DNA from 4 places in the Streptosporangium sp. CA-135522 genome. Region 1 is predicted to be linked to each of the others. Evidence: riboswitches for the same ligand, from Rfam matches in the RefSeq annotation. Region 1 holds a riboswitch; each other region holds the start of a gene.
What was found. Region 1 has a riboswitch for cyclic di-AMP ahead of ACQPYK_RS39370 (hypothetical protein). Riboswitches for the same ligand answer to the same signal wherever they lie in the genome.
Positions count from the first base shown of each region.

Region 1 (5,372 bases):
GCGGCCTTCTACGCCGCCGGTCCGAAGATCGTCCTCACAGTGCTCGCCCGCCCCGGGACCAACCTCGGGCTGCTGCGACTGGAGGGCCGTAAGACGGCGGCGAACCTGGCCGCCATCACGTCCCGCACATCGACAACCCCGTGATCGGAGACAGGTATGGGCAACATGGACATCTCTCTCAAGGAGATGATGGCGATCGACGGCGCCCTCGGCGCGGTCGTCGTGGACTACAACAGCGGCATGGCGCTGGGCGCCCTCGGCGGCTCCAAGGACCTCGATCTCCAGGTCGCCGCGGCCGGCAACACCGAGGTCGTCAAGGCCAAGTTGCGGACGATGGAGTCGCTGGGCCTCAAGGACGGCATCGAGGACATCCTCATCACGCTCGGCAGCCAGTACCACGTGATCCGTCCGATCACCGGCAGGGGCGGCAAGGGGCTCTTCCTCTACCTGGCACTCGACCGGACCCGGGCCAACCTGGCGCTCGCGCGGCACAGCCTGCGCGGCATCGAGGAGAAGCTCGAAATCTGATCCTCCGGTACGGCTTGCGCCCCGGGAGGCGCAAGCCGTACCGGAGCTCAACGCTCGGCGGCGGTGAGCTCGTCGATCGCGCCGACGATCTCGGGCCAGAGCGGGCACGGCAGGTCGTGGCCCATCCCGGGAAAGGTGATCAGCCTGGCGCCGGGGATCGCCTCGGCCGTGGCGATGCCGCCGGACAGCGGCACGAGCTGGTCGGCCTCTCCGTGCAGCACGAGGGTGGGCACCGTGAGTTCCTTCAGCAACGGCGTGCGGTCGCCGGAGGCGATGATCCCGGCGAGCTGCCGGCCCGTCCCGGCCGGATCGTAGGACCGGTCGTAGCTCAGCCCGGCGACCTGGGCGATCCGCTCGCGATCCAGCGGGAATCCCGGCGAGCCGATGACCTCCCAGGCCGCCACCGACTGCCGGATCGCGCTCTCCCGGTCGCGCGCGGCCGGCGACATGAGCACCGCCATCGCGGCCTCGGTGGGCGGGGCGGCCTGCGGGCCGGGGGTGGACATGATGGAGGTGAGAGTACGCACCCGGCGCGGGTGTCGGATCGCCAGTGTCTGGGCGATCATTCCTCCCAGCGAGGCGCCCACCACGTGGGCGGACTCCCAGCCGAGCGCGTCGAGCAGGCCGGCGGTGTCGTCGGCCATGTCGTCCAGCAGGTAGGGGACCTGCCCGTCCCCGCCGAAGGCGGGCACCGGGACGCCGTTCAGGTGGGTGGACTCGCCGGCGTCCCGGTTGTCGAACCGGACCACGTGGTGCCCGCGGTCGGCGAGCAGTTCACAGAGCTCGTCGTCCCAGTGGATGAGCTGGGCGCCGAGACCCATGATGAGCAGAAGCGGGCGGTGCTCGGGCGAGCCGAAGGTCTCGTAGGCGATCTCGATGCCGTTCGCGGGAGCGCGCAGGATCATGGCGCTCCCACCGCGCCGGTCATGGCGGATACCGTTCCGGTCATGGCAAACAGAATGACATTCGGTATAAACGAGAGCAAGAGCGGACGCCCTGGGCGGGCGTCCGCTCTCGCTTGTCACCAGAAGGCGGAAGGGGGATGCACGGGAGTCCCTCCAGGGGAAGGGGAGAGGGGGGAGGGACTCTCGTGGAGGAGGCGCCGGGGCTTTCGGCCCTTGCGGCGGCCCGCCCGACTACGCGATGACGATTACTTGTCGACGACCGTCGGCGGGGTGGCCGGGTTGTGGTCGATGCGGCCCCACGCGCCCGCGGAGAAGGGCACCGGGTAGTTCTTCTTGCCCGGGCCGTTGCCCCACTTGGTGATGACGTAGTCGACCTTGATGTGACCCATGCCGCCGTTGCCGTCCACGCCCAGGGTGTCGGCGTTGAACGTGCCGCCGGTCAGGTCGGCGAAGGACTTGGCGTCCAGGTCGATCATGACGCCGCTACTGGAGGGCACGCCGGGACCGCGGTCGCCGACGAAGAACTTGGCCTTCTTGCCCTTGTAGACCACGTAGCCCTCGGTCATCAGGGGCCAGCTCGGGCTGGCGATCATGCCCTTCTGCATCGGCTTGCCGCTCGCGGGCAGGCCGGTGTCACCGGCGCGGCCGGAGGAGTCGTCCCAGAAATAGGAGGCCTTGGTCGAACCCTTCAGGAGGGCGACCTCGGAGCCGGAGGTGGAACCGGACTCGGAGCCGGGGGCGGGGGCGGAGACGTCTGCGGAGGCGGGGAGCGCCGAGACGACGCCCGCGGAGGCGAAGACGCTCGCACCCAGGAGGGTGGCGGCGAGGAAACGGTTCTGGCGCAGGCCAAGGGAGAAACGCATGGGAAGAAAAGACTCTTTCGCGAGGGAACGGGAGGCCGCGCACGCCGACAGGGGGGCGCGGGCGGGATAGGCGCTCACAGGGTCAAGGTGCGTAGCCGGGAAGACCGGGCGCTACGCGGAGCGCTGTGGGTGCGCCGCGTTCGGACGCGGCGAGGAAGCCTTAGTTGACCGGTGTGAACGAGGTCGACACCGACAGGAAGTGGGCGAAACGCCCCATTAGTGATCTCCTCTCCATCTCGTCTACCGGGTTAGCTGACGGATTCGGGCGGTGGAGTTGCCCTACCGCCGCACGCTCGCGGCGGATTCACCCCAAGAAGTGGGTCCCCGGTTCCCGCGACCCTGAGGCCTGCGGGATTCGACGTCGGCCGGCCGCTCCTTCCGTTGAAGGGCAGGTCGCCAACCGATCACAAATAGGACACTACACGCATTCAGTGACAAAGCAAAACAAAACCCATGAAAACCCCAGAAGATCTACCTCGTCTACCAAGAAAGCGCCATTGGCCAAGCCTTGATCATGCCCGGAGAGGCCGTTGACTTCGCTGGAACCATTAGGAAGGTTACCTGGAAGCTTTTCGGTGATCATGCCTTTGACCTGCGTATCCTTACTTCTTAACCGCCGAAGAGGACTGCTCGACGAACGAGCGAGAGATAGCTGTGATCGCGGTGGCGACCAGCGCGCCGGCCCTTCTCCCGACGATGTTCTTTGCCTCCGCATATGCCAATCGATCGATGGAACCCCCGATCAGCCGGGTCTACGCCTGTTTTCCGGAGGATTCGGAGACGCCCGGATACACCCGCGTGCAAAGCCGCGGTCACGACCGGCGATATCCAGCCGCTGGACGGCTGAACGAGATCAATATCGCCAACGCCGGAGGCGGGCACCGCGAGCTCGTCCCTGACGGCCGGCTCTGCGGTGCGGGACGCGCCGAACACCGGGCGTTCGGGTGGACGCCGCGTGACGCTCGCGACCATGGGTGACGTCGGCAGTAGCGTGGGCCTGTGCTGATCGCCCTCGGTTGCGCGGTGCTCCTCGCGATCCTCTACGCGCTGGCGGTGTACGGCACGGCCGGGCCGGCGGCGATCGGAGCGGTCGCCGCCACACTGGCCGTCGCCCTCGTGGTCGTCATGCACGGAGGGAGTCTCCAGAACTCCGCCGGAGCAGGAGGGCTCACGGCGGGCGGCGCAGCGATGGCGTGGGCCATGGGACGTTCCCGCCGCCGCCGCAGGGCCGGCCGTGCGGCGCTCGCCGCCTACCGAGCCGCCGCCGAGGCCGTGCCCCGGCTGGCCGCCACCGCCGAACGCGACCGTCTCGCCGCCGAACTCCACGATGTGGCCGCCCACCGGCTCACCGGAATCGTGGTCGCCTCGGCCGCCGCCCTCCGTCTCGGCGACCCGAGCCTCACCGCCGAGGCCGTCACCCACGCCGCCGACGCGGGCCGCCAGGCCGTGGCCGAACTCGACCGCCTCTGCGCCCTCGATCGCCGCGGCCGTGCCCTCGCCCTCGGTGACATCGACACCCTCCTCATCGGCCGTCCCGGCGTGACCTACCACCGCACGATCGTCACCGCGCCGCCCGAACTCGCCGCGGTCGCCTTCCGCGTGGTCCGCGAGGCCCTGACCAACGCGATGCGCTACGCCACCGGCGCCGTCGTCCACGTCCGGGTGGAAGCCGTCCACGACGCCTCGGCGGCACCGGCCGCCACCGGCTCGGTGCTCGCGCCGGCCACCGGCCCGGGGGGCGCACCCGTTATCGCCAGCTCCCCGGCGGCGGGGGGTGCCACCGATCCCGTCACACCGGCTCCTGTCACACCGGCCGCCACCGGCTGGCTGACGGTGACGGTCACCGACAACGGCGGCCCGGCGACCGTCTCCGGCCTGGGCGCGGGCACCGGCCTCGCCGCACTGCGCCATGCCGTCGGCGCCCTCGGCGGCACTCTGCACGCCGGCCCGCACGCCGGCCAGCACATCCACACCGGCCCGCGTGCCGGTCCCTTCCCGCGCTGCGCCCCGCCGTACGGACCCGCGGACGCACCGGAGCCGTCGCGAACTCCCCCGCCCCGTGGCTGGACGGTCCAGGCCCGCCTCCCGCTCACGACCGCCCACGCACCCGTACCCGGCCGTCCCCGCCCGTTTCCTCGGCTCCGCTACGGCGACAACCGGCGGGACGTCCACCGGCCTGGCCGCGCGGCGGGCTGGCGAGGGACGGCGGCGCTGGACTGGGCCCTGGTAGTACTGGCCGTGGCGCTGCCCGCCGGAGCCGGGCTGCTCTACGCGGAGGTGCCGGAGCCGTTCGCGACCCCGGCGTCCGGAGCGCTGCTGTCGGTCCTGCTCGTACTGCACGCCCTGCCGCTGAGGTGGCGTCGCAGGATGCCGTGGCCGAGCCTGGCCGCGGCGCAGTCGTTGCTGCCGGCCTGGTTGTGGTGCGACGCCGCCGGGTGGACCGCGCCGGAGTCGGCTCAGCTGGTGCTGTTGTGCTGGTGGGTGGAGCTGACCCTGGTCTACAGTGTCGGCGCGTACGGCGGGCGCGGCTGGCCGGCCCCGCTCGCGGTGGCGGCCCTGGGCGCCTTTCCCCTGGTCGACGGCTTGACGGGGCCGCCGGTGGCGGTCTGGGCGACGCTCACGGCGGCGTTGGCCGTCCCCACCGTCTCGGCGTGGGCGGCGGGCGTGTTCGTCGGCGGGCGGCGGCGCCGGCTGCGGGACGCGGCGGTGCAGCAACGCGACCGGCTCGACCGGGACGCGGTGGCGGCGGCCCGAGCCGAGCGGGGCCGGATCGCCACCGGGCTGCGCCGTACCGCCAGATCGCGGGCCGAGGCGGTGGTCAGGGCGGCCGACGAGCGGCGCCTCGACATCGTCCTGGCCGAGGCCAGAGCCGGTCTCACCGCGCTGCGCGAACTTCTCGGCGAGCTGCGTGACGATCCCGCCGACGATGCCCTTCCCCCCGTCATCGCCGCGATCGCCGCCCTGGCCGCCAGAAGCCACGCCGTCGTCCGCTACACGGGAACGCGCCGGCCGATGCCCGCCACCGTCGAGGTCGCCGCCTACCGGATCGCCGAGGCCATGTTGTCCGGCGGCGTGA
Region 1 is NZ_CP192026.1:8,352,572-8,357,943, forward strand. Features, by position in the region: gene ACQPYK_RS39355 (roadblock/LC7 domain-containing protein) at 1-144, shown strand, start outside; gene ACQPYK_RS39360 (hypothetical protein) at 157-528, shown strand; gene ACQPYK_RS39365 (alpha/beta fold hydrolase) at 576-1,433, opposite strand; gene ACQPYK_RS39370 (hypothetical protein) at 1,679-2,296, opposite strand; cyclic di-AMP (ydaO/yuaA leader) riboswitch at 2,519-2,667, opposite strand; gene ACQPYK_RS39375 (lytic polysaccharide monooxygenase) at 3,026-3,274, shown strand; gene ACQPYK_RS39380 (histidine kinase) at 3,296-5,372, shown strand, end outside.

Region 2 (5,372 bases), 340 kb from region 1:
ACCAGCGTGGACTTCCCGGCTCCGTTGTCGCCCATCAGCGCGACCACCTCGCCCGGGTGCAGGTCCAGGCTCGCGCCGTCGAGCGCCTGGACCGCGCCGTACCGCTTCGTGATACCGGTAGCGGAGATCATTTACTGGATGCCCGCCTTCGCGCAGGCGTTCTTGACCTCTGCGGTGCAGATGTCGGAGGCCTTGTAGAACCCGTCCTTCACGATGGTGTCCTTGATCTTGTCGGCCGTGACGGCGATCGGGTCGAGGAGGAAGGCGGGGATGCCGGCGGTGCCGTTGTCGACCGTGGTGGAGGCGGCGGGCTTGTCGCCCCTGGCCACCGCCACGGCCAGCTCCGCGGACTTCTCCGCCTCGGCCCTGATGTTCAGGTAGATCGTCATGTACTGCTCGCCGGTGAGGATCCGCTGTACGGCGGCCAGCTCCGCGTCCTGCCCGGTGATCGGCGGGAGCTCCTTGTAGCCGGCCCGTTTCATCGCGGCGATGGCGCCGCCCGCCATGCCGTCGTTGGCCGACAGCACGCCGACGATGGTGTCGCGCCCGGTCTTGGTGATCGCCTGCTCCATCTGCTGCTGGGCCTTGTCCGGGCTCCAGTCGGGGGTGTCGAACTCCTGGGCCACCTTGACCTTGCCGTCCAGGACGTTGTGCGCACCCTTCTTGTAGTCGGCCGAGCTGGGATCGGTGGGAGAGCCGTTGATCATCACGATCTGGCCCTTGGCCACCGTGCCCTTGGCGGTGAGCGCGTCGAGCAGCGCCTGTCCCTGCATCTCGCCGACCCGGACGTTGTTGAACGAGACGAAGTAGTCGTAGCCGATGCCGGAGATCAGCCGGTCGTAGGCGATCACCGGGATCTTCTTCTGCTTGGCCTGATTGACCAGCGGCGCCACCGCCGCCGCGTCCACCGCGTCGAGCACCAGCACGTCCGCGCCCTGGGTCAGCGCGGCCTCCACCTGCTGCTGCTGCTTGGCGGCGTCCTGGTCGGCGTTGCTGTAGAGGAGCTTGCAGGCCGGGCACAGCTGCTTGACCTTGGCTTCGAAGAGGGGCCGGTCGAACGCCTCGTAGCGGGTGGTCTTCGACTCGGGGAGGAAGAGCGCGATCGTGGCCGCGTTCTCGCCCTCCTTGGCCTGGGGAGTGGTGGTAGCGGTCGAGCCGCCGCCGCAGGCGGCCGTCGCGAGCGCCACCGCCGTCAGCGGAATGGCCAGCCATCCTCGGTGCATCGCACATCGTCCTTTCGCGTACCGCCCCGAACGTGATTGGTAAGAAAGGTAGTTTACTATCAAGAGCGTTGGCTAGCCTTTTCGCAGGATCATCGGGATCACAAGAGGAGAGTGAAGGTGCGAGGCCAGCTCGGCAATCCACGGCTGCTGCGGGTGATGAACGAGCGGCGTCTTCTCGACCAGCTCCTCGAACACGGTCCGGCCTCGCGCGCCGACCTGGCCAAGGTCACCGGCCTGTCCAAACCCACCGTGTCGGCGGCGTTGGCCGGTCTGGAGGAAGACGGGCTGGTCCATCTGGTCGGCGAGGTCTCCGGCCGTCCGGGCCCGGTGACCTCGCTCTACGACATGAACGCCAGTGCCGTGCACGTCGCGGGCGTCGACATCGGCCGAGACTGGATCCGGGTGGCGGTGGCCGACCTCCGGGGCCGCTTCGTCGGCCGCCGTGACGGCCGCAACGACGCGCGAAGCGAGGACGACCTGGTCGCGCGGGTCCGGGACCTGGCCCAGGCGGCGGTGGCCGAGGCCGATCTCGAATGGGCTTCGGTCGCCTACGCGGTGGTCGGCAGCCCCGGCGTCTACGATCCCGACGCCGGTCGGCTGGACCTCGCCGCGAACCTGCCCGGCTGGGGCAGTCCCGGCCTGCTCGACCGGCTGCGTGCCGCGCTGGAGACGGACCTGGCGATAGAGAACGACATCAACCTGGCCGCCCTCGGCGAGCACGCCTACGGGGAGGGCAAGGAGAAGTCCCACTTCGCGCTGGTGTCCGTCGGCACCGGCGTCGGCATGGGCATCGTCATCAACGGCGAGCTCTACTCCGGGGCGCGCGGCGCCGCGGGAGAGGTCTCCTACCTGCCCGCGGCCGAGGATCTCGCCCCCGACCAGGAGACGCTGGAGCACGGGCTCACCGAGACCGTGGCCGGCGCGCTCGGCGTGGTGCGCGAGGCTCGGGCGGCGGGGCTCCGGCTGGCGACCGCCAAGGAGGTGTTCGCCGCGGCGGCGGCCGGGGACCCGGTCGCACTGGCCGTCGTCGAGGCCGAGGGGCGCCGGATCGGCGGGCTGGTCGTCGCGGTGGCCGCGGTCCTGGATCCGGAGGTGGTCGTGCTGACCGGTGGCGTCGGTCGCAATCTCGACCTGCTCGGCGACTCGATCGCCGGCCGGATCGCCGAGCTCGGACCGCTACGTCCCACCGTGGTGGCGAGCACCCTGGGCGACAGCGGGGTCCTGCTCGGCGCCGTCGCCCGTGCGCTGGCCCGTGCCTGGGACGTCATCTTCGCCGCACGCCAGGCCTGAACAGCGCGGGCGCGGACGGCCCCGAACGGGCGGCACTGAAGGGGGCGGCACTGATGGCGACCCCGAATGGGGCGCGAGGCGGGGCGCCGCGGGCGGGCGGACCCGCGGCGCCCCGCTGCTCAGGGGGCCTCAGGCGGTGGCCTGAAGCATCGGGGGAGCGGGTTCGGCCGCGACCTTGGCCCGCTGGACGGTGAGCTTGACGCCTGAACGGTCGGGGCGGACGGCGCCGGCGAAACTGCTGCGGCGCCAGGCGTCGAGCTTCTCCTCCTTGACCACGTCGCCGGTCTGCGGGGCGTGGACCATGTAGCCCGGTCTGGTGATCATGCCGACGTGGCCGAGACTGTGGAAGAAGACCAGGTCGCCGGGCTGGAGGTTCTTCCAGGGGACCTTCTTGGAGAAGGCTGCGTACTGGTCGTTGGTGACGCGGGGCAGGTGGATCCCGGCGGCGCCGTAGGCGCGGAGCATCAGGCCGGAGCAGTCGAAGCCGCCCTTGCCGGTGCCACCCCAGACGTAGGGCGTGCCGCGCTGGGCCATGGCCCACTTCACGGCCTTCTTCCAGGCGGGCAGGGGGGTCCGCTTGGCGATGATCTCCTTGAGCTTGGGACCGGTGAGCGTCACGATCTTGGGGGCGGGCGCGGGAACGGCATCGGGCGCGGAAGCGGGGGCGGGTGCGGGAACGGCATCGGGCGCGGAAGCGGGAACGGCATCGGGCGCCGGCGTGGAAACGGGGGCCGGAGCGGGAGCGTCGGCCAGGACGGCGGTCGAAGCGACGGCCGGCGTCGCGAACACGGCGGTGCCGGCGACGATCAGGGACAGGACGCGGGGGGAAAGTTTGCCGGACAGGATGGTTCCTTCCATAGGGCCGGCCGGGTTAGCTGTCGGGCTCGGGCGTGGAGGCCGCCCTACGGCGCGAGAAGCGCTGATTCGCCCCAAGGGATCCCGTGTAGGCGGCTCAGGACACGGCTTCGCCGGGCGAAGCGAGATGTCCTGGGCGGCCGTGGATCCCGGAAGTGGTTCCCCGGCTCCGCGCAGGCCGAAAGAGGGGACGACCTGGGCGGATTAGGCATCGGTTCGAATGCAGAGGACCATAACGAAAGTTCATTAAAGGGTCAATACGTCGCAAAAACGGACAAAACGATCAGAGGGTCCGAGTGAGGGGAAAGTGTCCGTCAGATGAGATGGGTGTTCGATTACCGAGACGGGCCGGTAAGGTGCCTGCATGGATTCGCGCAACATTCGCCTGGCAGTCATCCCCGGGGACGGGATCGGAGTCGAGGTCGTCGCCGAGGGCCTGAAGGTGCTCGAAGCGGTCGGCACGAAGGTGGAGACCACCACCTACGACCTCGGCGCCAAGCGCTACCACCAGACCGGTGAGGTCCTCTCCGACACGGCCCTTGACGAGCTGCGCGGATATGACGCGATCCTGCTCGGCGCGATCGGCGACCCCAGCGTTCCGCCGGGCATCCTGGAGCGCGACCTGCTGCTCAAGCTCCGCTTCGAGCTCGACCACTACGTCAACCTGCGCCCGGTCAGGCTCTTCCCCGGCGTCGAGACCCCGCTGGGCAAGGCCCGTCCCGAAGACATCGACATGGTCGTCGTCCGCGAGGGCACCGAGAGCCTCTACGCGGGCGCGGGCGGCGTGCTGCGCCGCGGCACCCCGCACGAGATCGCCACCCAGGAGTCGCTGAACACCGCCTTCGGCGTCGAGCGCGTCGTCCGCTACGCCTTCGACAAGGCGCTCGGCCGAGCCCGCAAGAAGCTGACGCTGGTCCACAAGACCAACGTGCTCACCTACGCCGGCGACCTCTGGGCCCGCACGTTCGATCGGGTCAGCCTGGAATATCCCGACGTCCAGACCGACTACTGCCACATCGACGCCGCCTCGATGTTCTTCGTCAGCCAGCCGGAGCGGTTCGACGTGATCGTCACCGACAACCTCTTCGGTGACATCCTCACCGACATCGGCGCCGCCGTCGCCGGTGGCATCGGCCTGGCGGCCAGTGGCAACATCAACCCCGACCGCACCGCGCCGAGCATGTTCGAGCCGGTCCACGGCAGTGCCCCCGACATCGCGGGCCAGGGCAAGGCCGACCCGACCGCGACGATCCTGTCGGTCGCCATGCTCCTGGACCACCTCGGCCTGTCCGCCGAGGCCGCCCGGGTCGAGCAGGCCGTCGCCGACGACCTGCTCGAGCGGCAGACCGGCTGGACCAGCCGCACCACCCACGAGATCGGTGACGACATCACCGCCCGAGTAGCCGGCTGACGAAGCCGCCTTCCCCCACCTCAGACGCGCCCGGCGGCTCACGTGAGCCGCCGGGCGCGTCTTCTTTTATCCCGGCACTGCCGGTTTCCGACATAGATGCAGTAGTTTCCCGTTACCTGGTCCATCGCAGAATGGACTCAGGTGCAGACCGCCACAAAGAGAAGGATCTCCGTCATGACCACCGCTCAGAAGCTCAGCTTCGACGTGCAGCTCTCCGACCACGCTCGCACCGCAGCCGAGCGTGAGCAGGTACTGGAGAGTCCCGGATTCGGACAGACCTTCACCGATCACATGATCTCGATCGACTACACTGAGGGGGAGGGCTGGCACGACGCGCGGCTCACGCCGTACGGCCCGCTGAGCCTGGACCCGGCCACCTCGGTCTTCCACTACGCCCAGGAGCTCTTCGAGGGGCTGAAGGCCTACCGTCAGGAGAGCGGCGCGATCGCGACCTTCCGGCCGTACTCCAACGCCGCCCGGTTCAACCTGTCGGCGGCGCGGATGGCCATGCCGGAGCTTCCCGAGGAGACGTTCGTCGAGTCGCTGGAGCTCCTCGTCCAGACCGATCGCGAGTGGGTGCCCACGACCCCGGG
Region 2 is NZ_CP192026.1:8,694,239-8,699,610, reverse strand. Features, by position in the region: gene ACQPYK_RS41015 (ATP-binding cassette domain-containing protein) at 1-131, opposite strand, end outside; gene ACQPYK_RS41010 (sugar ABC transporter substrate-binding protein) at 132-1,223, opposite strand; gene ACQPYK_RS41005 (ROK family protein) at 1,341-2,513, shown strand; gene ACQPYK_RS41000 (C40 family peptidase) at 2,643-3,371, opposite strand; cyclic di-AMP (ydaO/yuaA leader) riboswitch at 3,359-3,589, opposite strand; gene ACQPYK_RS40995 (3-isopropylmalate dehydrogenase) at 3,733-4,779, shown strand; gene ACQPYK_RS40990 (branched-chain amino acid aminotransferase) at 4,954-5,372, shown strand, end outside.
Region 2: another riboswitch for cyclic di-AMP. It lies ahead of ACQPYK_RS41000 (C40 family peptidase); the one in region 1 lies ahead of ACQPYK_RS39370 (hypothetical protein).

Region 3 (5,372 bases), 5.0 Mb from region 1:
CCAGCCGCGACAGGCAGACCACGACCGGCCGGTCTGCCAGGCCCAGTGCCGCGCGCACCCCTCCCCCGTCGGCGTCCGGCCGGAACACGGCGGTGTCGACGCCGGGCGCGAGCCGTACCAGCTTGCCGGCGGGGATCACCCGGGCCAGCCGCCGCCGGGTGTAGTCACCCAGGTAGGTGACCACGTCGGCGTGGTCGCCGATCCTGGCCAGCAGGCGGCGGGCGAGCGGAACCTGCGCCCAGGACGCCTCGTGGCCGTGTGTGATCATGACGACGCGGTCCGCCCCGGCGGCGCGCAGCCTGGGCCCGAGCAGGCCGAGCGGGGCCGCCGCGCCGAAGACCACCGTGTCGCACTTGAACCTGGCGACCAGTTCGGCGGCCCGCCGGGCGACCTCGCGCGTGGGCAACATCAGCGAGGTGGGATGCCGCACGACCGGGTACGGCTGCCGCGCGTCGAAGCCGTCGCAGCCGGGCCACCGCGGGGCGTAGACGACCACCGAGTCCGGCGGGCGGCAGGCGGCCAGGCCGTGCACGAACGACTGGATGCCACCGGCCCGGGGAGGGAAGTCGTTGGTGACGATCAGCGCACGGCTCACGGCTCGCGCATGCCGTTCAGCAGGGCCCAGGACCGCGCCATCGCGATGCGCTGCGGCGCGGTGGGGTGGGAGACGTAGAGGGCGTATTCGAAGGCGTCCGGCGACAGATCCGAGATGTTGGTGACCGACAGTCGTTTCTGCATGGCCGTGAACGCGACCGGATCCCTGGTCAGATCCAGCGCGTGCGCGTCGGCGCGCGCCTCGATGTGCCTGCTGACCAGGTTCTGCGCCGGACTGGACAGCACCGCGGTCAGGCTCAGCAGCCCCATGATCAGGCCCACCGCCTTCGGGTCGGCCGCCGAGGCGATCCCGGTGCGCCGCCGTAGCGGCTGCCAGGAGGTCGCCAGGTAGAGCAGGCAGGCTCCGCAGGCCGCGCCCAGGCCGCCGACGAGCGTGCCGTACAGCACGTCGTCGGCCTTGGCGTGGCCCAGCTCGTGCGCCACCACCAGCTCGACCTCGTCCGCGGGCGCCTTGAGCAACGTGTCGTAGACCACGATCCTGCGGGTCGCGCCGAGCCCGGAGACGTAGGCGTTGAGCGTGGTGGTCCGCCGGGAGGCGTCGGCGACGAGGACGTCTTCGACGGGCACGCCGTCCCGGGAGGCCATGGTGAGCAGGTCGTCGCGGAGTTGCCCGGCGGGCAGCGGCGTGAAGTCGTTGAAGAGCGGCTCGATCAGCACCGGGTAGGCGAAGGAGGCGACCATGGTCAGCGCGAACGCGCCGACGGCCGCGGGGATCCACCAGCGCCGGTAGCGGCGCGCCAGCGCGACCACCGCGAGCACCATGATCGCGATCAGCCCGGTCCTGATGCCGATGTTCTTGATCCGGTCGGCGCTCCAGGCCGGCCAGTCCTGGGTGGACAGGCCGAACTCGCGCAGGTGGATCTCCGACCACATGCCCAGCGGCCAGCGCAGGATCTCCACCGCCACCGACAGCACCAGGACGCCGAGCAGCACCCTCAGCCACCACGGCCCCCGCAGCCTGCCGACCAGCCGCGCGCCCAGCGGGGTGCTCACCAGGATCCCGGCCGCCACCAGGGTCAGGCCGAGCGAGAGGTAGGCGGGCGCGCTGAGCACGGCGTCGAAGCTCTCGGAACGGGCGATCTGGTCCGGGGTGAAGTCGCGGGCCGGGTCGGGGACGACGGGCGGCGCCGTGGGCGGCAGAGCCCGCCAGGGCGTGGTGAACGCCACGACCGCCAGCGTGACCGCTCCGAGGGCGGCCAGCGCCCATCCCGCCGCCCGGATGCCCGGGGGCGTACCGGTCGTGGTTCGCGTCATCCCAGTTCCCTTCGGAGGTGGTCCCGCCAGGCGGCGACGAGCTCCGCCTGCGACAGGCCCAGCGTGCTGCCGACATCGCTACCGTAAAGCCTCACCAGCGCCTTCTCGCCGAAGCGCTCCGCGATGTAGCGGCAGGCGAGCCAGGCCTCCTCGTAGGCTTGCGCCAGCCGAGGGACGCCGGGGGCGAAGTCGGCCGGCCCGGGAAGCCGGGTGGGCACGACGCCCGCGCGCACCTCCCGTGCGAGCTCGGCGGCGGCCTCGCGGACCCCTATCCCGGAGTCGCGGTATCCCACGTAGTCGGCGAACCCCTCCGACAGCCACATCGGCACCCTGCCGCCCCGGGTCGCGCCGGTGGCCACGTGGGTGAGCTCGTGGGCGATCACCACGTCCCGGCCGGTCTCGCTGAGCCTGGCGTAGCCCGACGGCAGGACGACCACCCGGTCGGCGGTGGCCATCGCGGCCAGCCCTCCGGTGCTCCCCGCGCCGGCGAGCGCCGCCGCCTCCGCGTCGGTGGCGGGAAAGAGGATCACCGCCCGGACCGGTCCCCAGATCCGCCCGACGGCACGGCGGGCGCGGTCGGCCCTCGACGCCAGATCCCGCAGGTTCGCCGGTGGGACGCGGTGGCCGATCACGATGGAGTGCTCGCCGCGGACGACGGTGGCGGCGCCGGGCCACGGGCCGCGCGGCTGCCGGGGCAGCGGCCCCGCCCCGGCGATCAGGCCGGCGCCCATCAGCGCCAGCATCCCGGTGAGCACGGCGCGACGCCCTCTCGGGACGGACATATGAGTCGATGCTACTCGACGGGCGTGGAGCGGCCCCGGTTCGGCCGGCATGGAGCGGCCCCGGTCATCCGTCGAGGATGGCCGGGGCCGGTTCCCTCCGTCAGCCTCCGGGGCGGACCGCTCCGGCGAAGGAGGACCTGTAGTACCCCTTCAGATTCACGATCCGGACCGTCTTGCCGCTGCTCGGCGAGTGGACCATCTTGCCCTTGCCGACGTACATGCCCACGTGGCCCTTGCCGTAGAAGAACAGCAGGTCACCGGGGCGCAGACGGCTCCAGGAGACCTTCTTCCTGACGGCGCGGTACTGGCTCTGCGTGATCCGGGGGAGAGACACGCCGGCCTTGCGCCACGCGTACTGGACAAGTCCGGAGCAGTCGAACGCGCCGGGACCGGTGGCTCCCCACCGGTACGGATCGCCGATCTGCTTCTTGGCCGCCACGACGGCCTTGCCGGCCCTCACCTTCTGCCGTGCGATCTTGCTCGTCCCGGCCTTCGCCTTGACCTTGGCCTTCGCCTTGGTCTTCGCGGTGCTTTCGGCCTGGACGGTGATCACGCTGTCCGCCGTCGCCTGTGCAGCCGTGGAGCTCAGCGCGACCGCCCCGGAGGAAGCGGTCAGGGTGAGGACGGCACCGCCGAAGGAAAGGCGGGCAAGGCGCGACAAACGGGGGTTATGCAGGGTGGTAGACAGGATTTCTCCTTGGGACTTCCACTGATGCCTACCGGGTTAGCTGACGGATTCGGGCGGGGAAGTCGCCCTACGGCATGACATATGCCGATTCACCCCTGGCCATGCTCTGAGGGCCCTTGGGTCCCCGGTTCCATGCCTCCTGGCTGCACGGATTCGGCAGGCCGCCGCGGTGGGGGTCAACCCCGCAGGGGAGCGGCGGCCAATTGGATTTCTCAGCGGAATGCCGGCCTGGAGGGCCGGCATTCGGAGCGGCGACATGGCGTGCCGCCGCGACGCCAGAAGGTACTCCGATCCTCAAATTCCGGCAAAGCAATGACAAGGAAATGAAGATCGGAAAGCGCTGTCCGTTCTTCCGTTACCCCAGCGTGATAGCCGGTTCCTTCAATCGAATATGACTCTCGTCACATTCCGTGAATGATCACCCGAAGAACACCTCTTCTGTAACATTCGTCACACTGAATTCGATCTTCAGTACCCTTCCGGCGCCCGGATCGTCGTGAGGGCCGGCCGAGAGGCGGCGGCCGTCCCGCGTCCGCGACGGTCCACGTCGCGGCCGGCCGTACGGTGGCGTCGTAGATCCGGCGGGTGGCCGGCGACTCGGCGCGCTCCGGGCTCGTCGAACCGGGTGATGGCGAGCTCGGCGAGACGGTGGCCGTCCTCGTCGAGCGCCAGTGCCCGGTTGTGCGCGGTGAGCCCGCGCACCGCGTGACCGAACCGGTCGTACTCGGCGACGGGCAGATGGCCGCCGGCCTGGATCAGCGTCATGCCCTCGACGCGGTGGGCCGTCGGCACGGTGTTGCCCGCGGCGTCCTTGGCCCAGGGCGTGTCGATCTCTCCAAGGGAACGGCTGCTTTTGCGTCAGATGTCACTTAACCCGAAAAAGCCCCAGGAAGGCAGATCCTCGCGAATACGCGGAGACCCTCACATGAGTACGCGGACGCCCCTCGAGCAGGCGGACGCCCGCACGTGAGTGCCCGGGTCCCTGCGAGAGCCTCGGTGAGGAATGCCCGATCGGACGCCGGAGATGGCCGCGTCCCGATTCCGGACCCCCGCCCCGAGATCGGCCGTCCGCCGGGACATCCGCTTCGGGCGTCCACCGGTTCAGGGGCGGACGGCTCCGACCAGACGGCCACCGTAGGAGGACAGGGGAACGACCTTGACGACGTCTCCCGTTTGGGGAGCGTGGACGATCTGGCCGTTGCCCGCGTAGAGGCCCACGTGGCCCAGGCCCGAGCTGAAGATCAGGTCCCCGGCCTGGAGATCACTCAGGGACACCTTGCGGCTGGCGCCCCAGCCCCACTGCTCCCAGGTCGTGCGAGGAAGGCTGACGCCGCCGCTGCGCCAGGAGGCCTGGACGAGGCCGGAGCAGTCCCAGCCGCCCGGGCCCGTGCCGCCGTACTGGTACGGCTTGCCGATCTGGGCGAAGGCGAAGTCCAGGGCGGCCTTGGCGTTGCCGGAGGCCGGGCCGTTGTACTTGATGCCGGCGCTGTTGGGGTCGCCGGTCCGGTAGGCACCGAGCTTGCGCAGCAGCTTGGTCTGGACCTTGACCATCTTGTCGGCCTTGGTCTTCTCCGCCGCCAGTTCGTCGCGCGTCGCGTCGGCCTCCGAGAGGGCGACCTTGGCCTTGTCGCGGTTGTCGCGCAGCGTCTTGTTCGCCGCGTCGAAGGCCTCCAGGGACTGGGCGCGGGAGGCGGACATCTGATCGACCATGGCCAGGCCGCTCAGCAGCGTGCCGAAGCTGGGCTGGCTGATCAGCCCCTCCCAGCTGCTCACTCCGCCGAGTTGGTAGGAGCTGACGGCCATCGTGACGAGCTCCTCGCGCAGCCCGGCGACCTTGGCGTTCTGACGGGCGAGGTCGCCGTTCAGCGTCTGGTACTTCTTGCGGGCCTTCTTCCACTTCTCGCTGGCCTGGTTGTATTTCTCGACGACTTTGTCAGCCTGGTCGTTGAGCTTGTCCAGCTTCTTCTTGGCCTGGGCGATGGTCGGCTTCGGCTCGGCGAAAGCGCTGCCGCCGACCGGCAGCAGCAACAGCG
Region 3 is NZ_CP192026.1:3,040,334-3,045,705, reverse strand. Features, by position in the region: gene ACQPYK_RS14430 (glycosyltransferase family 4 protein) at 1-595, opposite strand, end outside; gene ACQPYK_RS14425 (M48 family metallopeptidase) at 592-1,869, opposite strand; gene ACQPYK_RS14420 (hypothetical protein) at 1,866-2,651, opposite strand; gene ACQPYK_RS14415 (C40 family peptidase) at 2,752-3,312, opposite strand; cyclic di-AMP (ydaO/yuaA leader) riboswitch at 3,350-3,508, opposite strand; gene ACQPYK_RS14410 (hypothetical protein) at 3,808-4,104, opposite strand; gene ACQPYK_RS14405 (NlpC/P60 family protein) at 4,441-5,372, opposite strand, start outside.
Region 3: another riboswitch for cyclic di-AMP. It lies ahead of ACQPYK_RS14415 (C40 family peptidase); the one in region 1 lies ahead of ACQPYK_RS39370 (hypothetical protein).

Region 4 (5,372 bases), 360 kb from region 1:
GGCATCGATCGGACCCGCGATCGATTGCTCACGGCAGTGTGGAATCCACTTTGTCTGCCGTTCCATTGCTGCCCGGCTTTCTGGGCATTCTTCAGTGAGGGAGCTCCAAGCCGGCATCTTTCAGCGGTTTGGGGGTCGGAATCCCCTCGACCGAGAAGAGGCCTTTGCCGGCTCCGGCCGGAATCCTAGACATCGGCGACGGCCGTGCCGGTCACGACGTCGTGGAACGGGCCGACGGCCTTCGCCGCCGCACCCTTGATCCTCATGCGGTGGGAACCGATGAGCTGATCTCCCGTTGGCCGGTTCGTTCTCATGTTCCTTCGCGCCTCATGATCCACTGCGGAAGGTGGACGCGGGCCCGCTGCAGCGGTGGTGGAGTCTCTGCCTCGCCGACGATCACGAAGTCGTGTCTCCTGTAGAACTCGACCGCGGAGGTGTTTTTCGCCACGTGCAAGCTCACGGGCGCCACGGGAGGGATGTCGTTCAGAACCGTGCTGAGCAGCCGGTTCCCGTTTCCGTAACCCATTCGGCTGAACATGACGTACAAGCCGCTGAGCTCCATCCCGGAACTGTCGGGTGAGATCTCGGCGAACCCGATGATCCGGTTGTTGGATCGGGCCACGTACAGGCCGTCGCTGCCGGCGTCGGCCTTTCTGCTCCATTCGAGGATCTTGCGGGGCGTGAGGTCGTGTCTGACGAACTCGGAGAGAGCGCTGACGTCCATCCCCGGGACCTCGGCGTAGGTGGACTGAAAAGAGGATCGGTGGGCCTGGAGGATGCCCACTCCGTCGCCCGGCCTTGCCCGGTCTATCCGCACCGAGGGCCAGGCGACGTTACCGGTGGTCGTGCTCGGGTGGCGCAGGAACCTCTCGGCGGCGCCGAAGATGCCCCTGCCGGGCCTGACGGGAATCCTAGACATCGGCGACGACCCCGTTGAGCGCGATGCCGCGGATCGGGCCGCTCGCCTTCGCCGCCACGCAGGCGACCGGCGGCGAGATGAGCGGCGGATCCGTCCGACGCGTGGCCGGCTCCCGCGGGGCCGGCCGCGCCGACGCCACGAGACGAGGCGGGCGGGCGCGTTGTGACGAGTCCGATCGGACGAACCGTGATCTTGCCATACGCCATGCCCGTTCTTGATCGTTCTGTCGGTGAGAAGACAGGTTCGCACGAACTGCCCGTGGCGTACAACTGATCACAGCAGCGCCGGAAACGAGGCCGGGGCACGGGGGAAGGGGCGGGTCAGAACATCGAGATGTGGACGTGGTCGAAGTGGTTGGCGGTGACGCCGCCGCGGTCGGACATGGCGCGCCAGCCGGTGCCGGAGTTGATGCGCTGGCGCCAGATCACGTACTTGACGCCTAGGTTGGCCCTGTTCTTGAGAGCCCAGGCGGCGATCTCCTCGCCGAGCTTGACGTGGTCCGCCGAGGGTGTCGAGCCGCCGGTGCTCATCATGAAGTCGCAGGCGCGGCCGAGCGGGTGTTCGCCGCCGTCGTTCTCGGAGCGGTAGCAACCGATCTCGTACGGCAGGGCGAAGCGCTTCTCGATCGCCTCGCGCATGATCCGGGTGCGGTCGGTGATGTTGTCGGCGCCTGCGGGGAGCTGGGGCGCCCAGCTGCCGTCGGAGCGTCGGCCGGAGCCCGTGGGGGCGAGCGCGTCGAGCTTCTCCTCGATGGCGTCGATCACCTTCTCGGCGTCTTCGCGCTGGGCCTCCACCACCCCGGCCTCCTCGCCGATCTGCTCGGTGAGCAGGGCCGCCTTCTCCGCCGCCTGCTTCTTCAGATCGCGGCTTTGGGCGAAGACCTGTAGCTGGCTGCTCTGCTGGGCGGTGAGCTGCTCCATGATCGCGGCGCCGCCCATGTTGGTGGAGAACAGCATCGAGGGCAGGGTGGTGAAATCGCTCTGGTAGCGGAGCCGGGCGATGGAGTCGACCTGCTTTTCGGCTTCGGTGTAGGCCTCCTCGGCCTTGCGCAGGTCCGCCCGGGCGGCCGTCTCGGCGGCCTGGGCCTTCTTGAGGGACGCGCGCTTGGCCGCGTAGGCCTCGATGAGCCCGTCGACCTTCTTGTTCAGCTTGGCCAGTTCTGCGCGGAGCCGGGACTCGTCCGGCTTGGGGGTCGCGTTACCCACGGTCGCCGTGCCGAAGGTGAACGCAAGGACCGAAACCATGGAAACGGCCAAAGCCGTATGGCGACGGAACGCGGGGGACAGAGCCGCCACGACTCTCCTCTCCTACCGCCTACCGGGTTAGCTGACGGGTTCGGGCTGGAGGAAGCCCTTCCACCGAAGTGGTTCACCCCAAATGCGATGGGTCCCCGGCTCCCGGGCGATGCGCCCGGAATTAGGCATATCGGACATTAGGTCCGATGTGTGAGGATGGTAGTGGTAAACCCTGAGTAACGCGACCCCAATCTGATGCTAATCAGTGATCAGTTTGTGACAACAGATCGCAAAAGATGTGCCGTCTCCTCGGGGAGGACGTCGTTCACGAACGCCCCCATGCCCGACTCCGATCCGGCGAGATATTTCAGCTTGCCCGGCGCCCGGCGGACACTGAACAGCTCCAGGTGTGCGTAGGAAAGGTCGCGACCGGCGTTCACCGGCGCCTGATGCCAGCCCGCGACGTACGGCATGGCCACGCCGAACAGGCCGTCCAGCCGGCGGAGCACGTCCGTGTAGAGCGGTCCGAACGCCGCGCGCTCGGCGGCCTCCAGTCCGCCCAGGTCGGGGACCTGGCGGTGGGGGTAGATGTGGATCTCCACCGGCCAGCGTGCCGCGGCGGGGACGAAGGCCGTCCAGTGCTCGTTGGAGGCGATCACGCGGACCCCCGCCTCGCGCTCGGCGGCGAGCACGTCGGCGAACAGGTTGCGGCCCGTTCGTTCCCGGTGCCGTTCGGCCGCGCCGAGAGACAGCTTGGTGCGCGGGGTCACGTAGGGGTAGGCGTAGATCTGGCCGTGCGGGTGGGTCAGCGTGATGCCGATCTCCGCTCCCCGGTTCTCGAAACAGAACACCTGCTCCACACCGGGCATCGCCGACAGCTCCGCCGTACGGTCGATCCAGGCCTCCATGACCAGCTCGACCTGGTCGGCGGAGAGCTCGGAGAAGGAGGAGTCGTGGTCGGAGGTGAAGCAGACCACCTCGCACCGGCCGATCCCCGGGCGGACCTCGCTCAGCCCGCCGACCTGGGAGTATTCGCCCAGCTGAGCGGAGAAGGACGGGAAGCGGTTTTCGAAGACGACGACGTCGTAGGCCGGTGAGGGGATCTCGGTCGAGTGGCCGGGGGTCGACGGGCATAGCGGGCACTCGCTGGCCGGGGGGAGGAAGGTGCGGCCCTGGCGGTGGCCGGCCACCGCGATCCACTCCTCGGTCAGCGGGTCGTAGCGCAGCTCGGAGGCCGCGGGGCGGGGCGGCAGCTCGCGCTCGTCGATCGTGCTGCGGTCGGCGTCGTCACGCCGGTCGAAGTAGAGCAGCTCGCGGCCGTCGGCCAGGTGGGTGATCGTGCGTTTCATCGGCTCAGCGCCTCGCTCTCCGGCTGCGGCTCGGTGATGATCAGCTCGCCCACCTGTGCGGTGAGCTCGTCGCGGGCCTCGTCCGACAGGCCGGAGTCGGTGATCACGACGTGGGCCTGGGCCAGCTCGGCGATCGTGCTGATCCCCACCGTCCCCCACTTGGTGTGGTCGGCGGGCACCACGAGGCGGTGCGCGGAGGCGACCAGCTCGCGGTCGGTCTCCGCCTCCAGCAGGTTCGGCGTGGTGAACCCGGCGCGGGCGTTCATCCCGTGCACGCCGAGGAACAGGGTGTCCACGTGGAGCCTGCGGATCGCCGCCACGGCCACCGGGCCGACCAGCGCGTCCGAGGGAGTGCGGACGCCGCCGGTCAGCACGACGGTGCGGTCCGTGCGGGGAGAACGGTGAAAGACGTCGGCGATCCGGATCGAGTTGGTGATCACGGTCAGGTCGGGCACGTCGATCACGAAGTGGGCCAGCGTCCAGGTCGTCGTCCCGGCGGACAGGGCGATCGCCGTGCCGGGCCGGACGAGCGCCGCGGCGTGCTGGGCGATCGCCTCCTTCTCCGCCTGCTGACGCATCGACTTGGCGGCGAATCCGGGCTCCTCCGTCGAGCCGGGTCCGGCGGCGGTGGCCCCGCCGTGCACCTTTTCCACCAGCCCGCGCTCGGCGAGCACCTCCAGATCCCTGCGAATCGTCATGTCGGATACGCCGAGCTCACGTACGAGGTCGGCGACCCTGACCCCACCACTGCTGCGCACCCGCTCCAAAATCGCCTGCTGCCGTTGTTGGGCGAGCATTGATCCACTCCTTAATCAAACAGATTCCACCAAATTATCACAGAGAGGCCAGGTGATCGGTGTTGAATCCTGGTGAATAGTCGCTCACAGGCGCTCAAGCTCGGCATGGATGTTCGCCCTGGCCGGAGCCTCCAGGTCGGCGATGCGGAAGATCACCGGTAGGTCGAGCAGCGAGCGGAGTACGGCCTCCCGGCCGCGCCGGAAGGCGTCGTCCGGCACGAAGGAGTACTCCTGGCGCACGGCCGCCGCGTAGGCCGCGTAGACCTCGGGCGGAGCGGCCAGGATCGCCAGGTCGGCGTCGCAGAGTACGGCGCCGTCCGCGTCGTCGGGCGCGGGGTCGTGTGTGAGGGTGAGCCTGACCAGCCGGGCCACGGTGGCCACCGCGTCGGCGGACAGCCCCATCTCGGGCAGCGCGCGCTCGGCCAGCCGGGCGCTGCGCTCCTCGTTGTCGCCGCGCCGCGGGTCGTAGACGGCGTCGTGGAACCAGGCTGCGAGCCGTACGAGGTCGGGGTCGGCCGCGCTCCCGGCCAGCGTGTCGACATGGTTCAGCACGGCCTCCAGATGGTCGGTCGTGTGATACCTGCGGTGCGGCTCGCCGTACCGGGCGATCAGCTCCCTGCCGAGGCTCTCGGCCTCGGGCCCTGTCAGGGACCGCCAGCGGTCCATCAGTTTCGCGCTCATGCGGGGAGCCTAGGAGCACGGCCGGTGACCGTGTTCACCACCCCGCGAGCGGGAGCGCCGGAGACGGCGGCCCGCTAGCTGCGGCGACCCCATGAGGCGAGCAGCCTGGTCTGGGGATCGGTGTCCGGGTCCACCTGTTGCGGCTCTCCTATGACACCGGCCTGGCGGTAGCCCTCTTCGGCGTCGGCGAACCAGGCCGCGCAGGCCTCCACCAGCTCGGGGTCGAGCCGCTCGTCGGCGCCGATGGCGCGGGCGAGATCCCAGGTGTGGATGAGGGCGTCGGCGAACAGCTCGTTGACGTACTCCCCGGCGGGCACATCGCCGAACGACAGGTGGACGACGCGCGCCAGCGCGCCCTCCTCGCTCGCCGCCTGGGCGGCGGCCACCGCCG
Region 4 is NZ_CP192026.1:7,991,352-7,996,723, reverse strand. Features, by position in the region: gene ACQPYK_RS37730 (hypothetical protein) at 186-314, opposite strand; gene ACQPYK_RS37725 (GNAT family N-acetyltransferase) at 311-919, opposite strand; gene ACQPYK_RS37720 (coiled-coil domain-containing protein) at 1,240-2,163, opposite strand; cyclic di-AMP (ydaO/yuaA leader) riboswitch at 2,217-2,352, opposite strand; gene galT (galactose-1-phosphate uridylyltransferase) at 2,424-3,503, opposite strand; gene ACQPYK_RS37710 (DeoR/GlpR family DNA-binding transcription regulator) at 3,500-4,300, opposite strand; gene ACQPYK_RS37705 (HD domain-containing protein) at 4,385-4,981, opposite strand; gene ACQPYK_RS37700 (TIGR03086 family metal-binding protein) at 5,056-5,372, opposite strand, start outside.
Region 4: another riboswitch for cyclic di-AMP. It lies ahead of ACQPYK_RS37720 (coiled-coil domain-containing protein); the one in region 1 lies ahead of ACQPYK_RS39370 (hypothetical protein).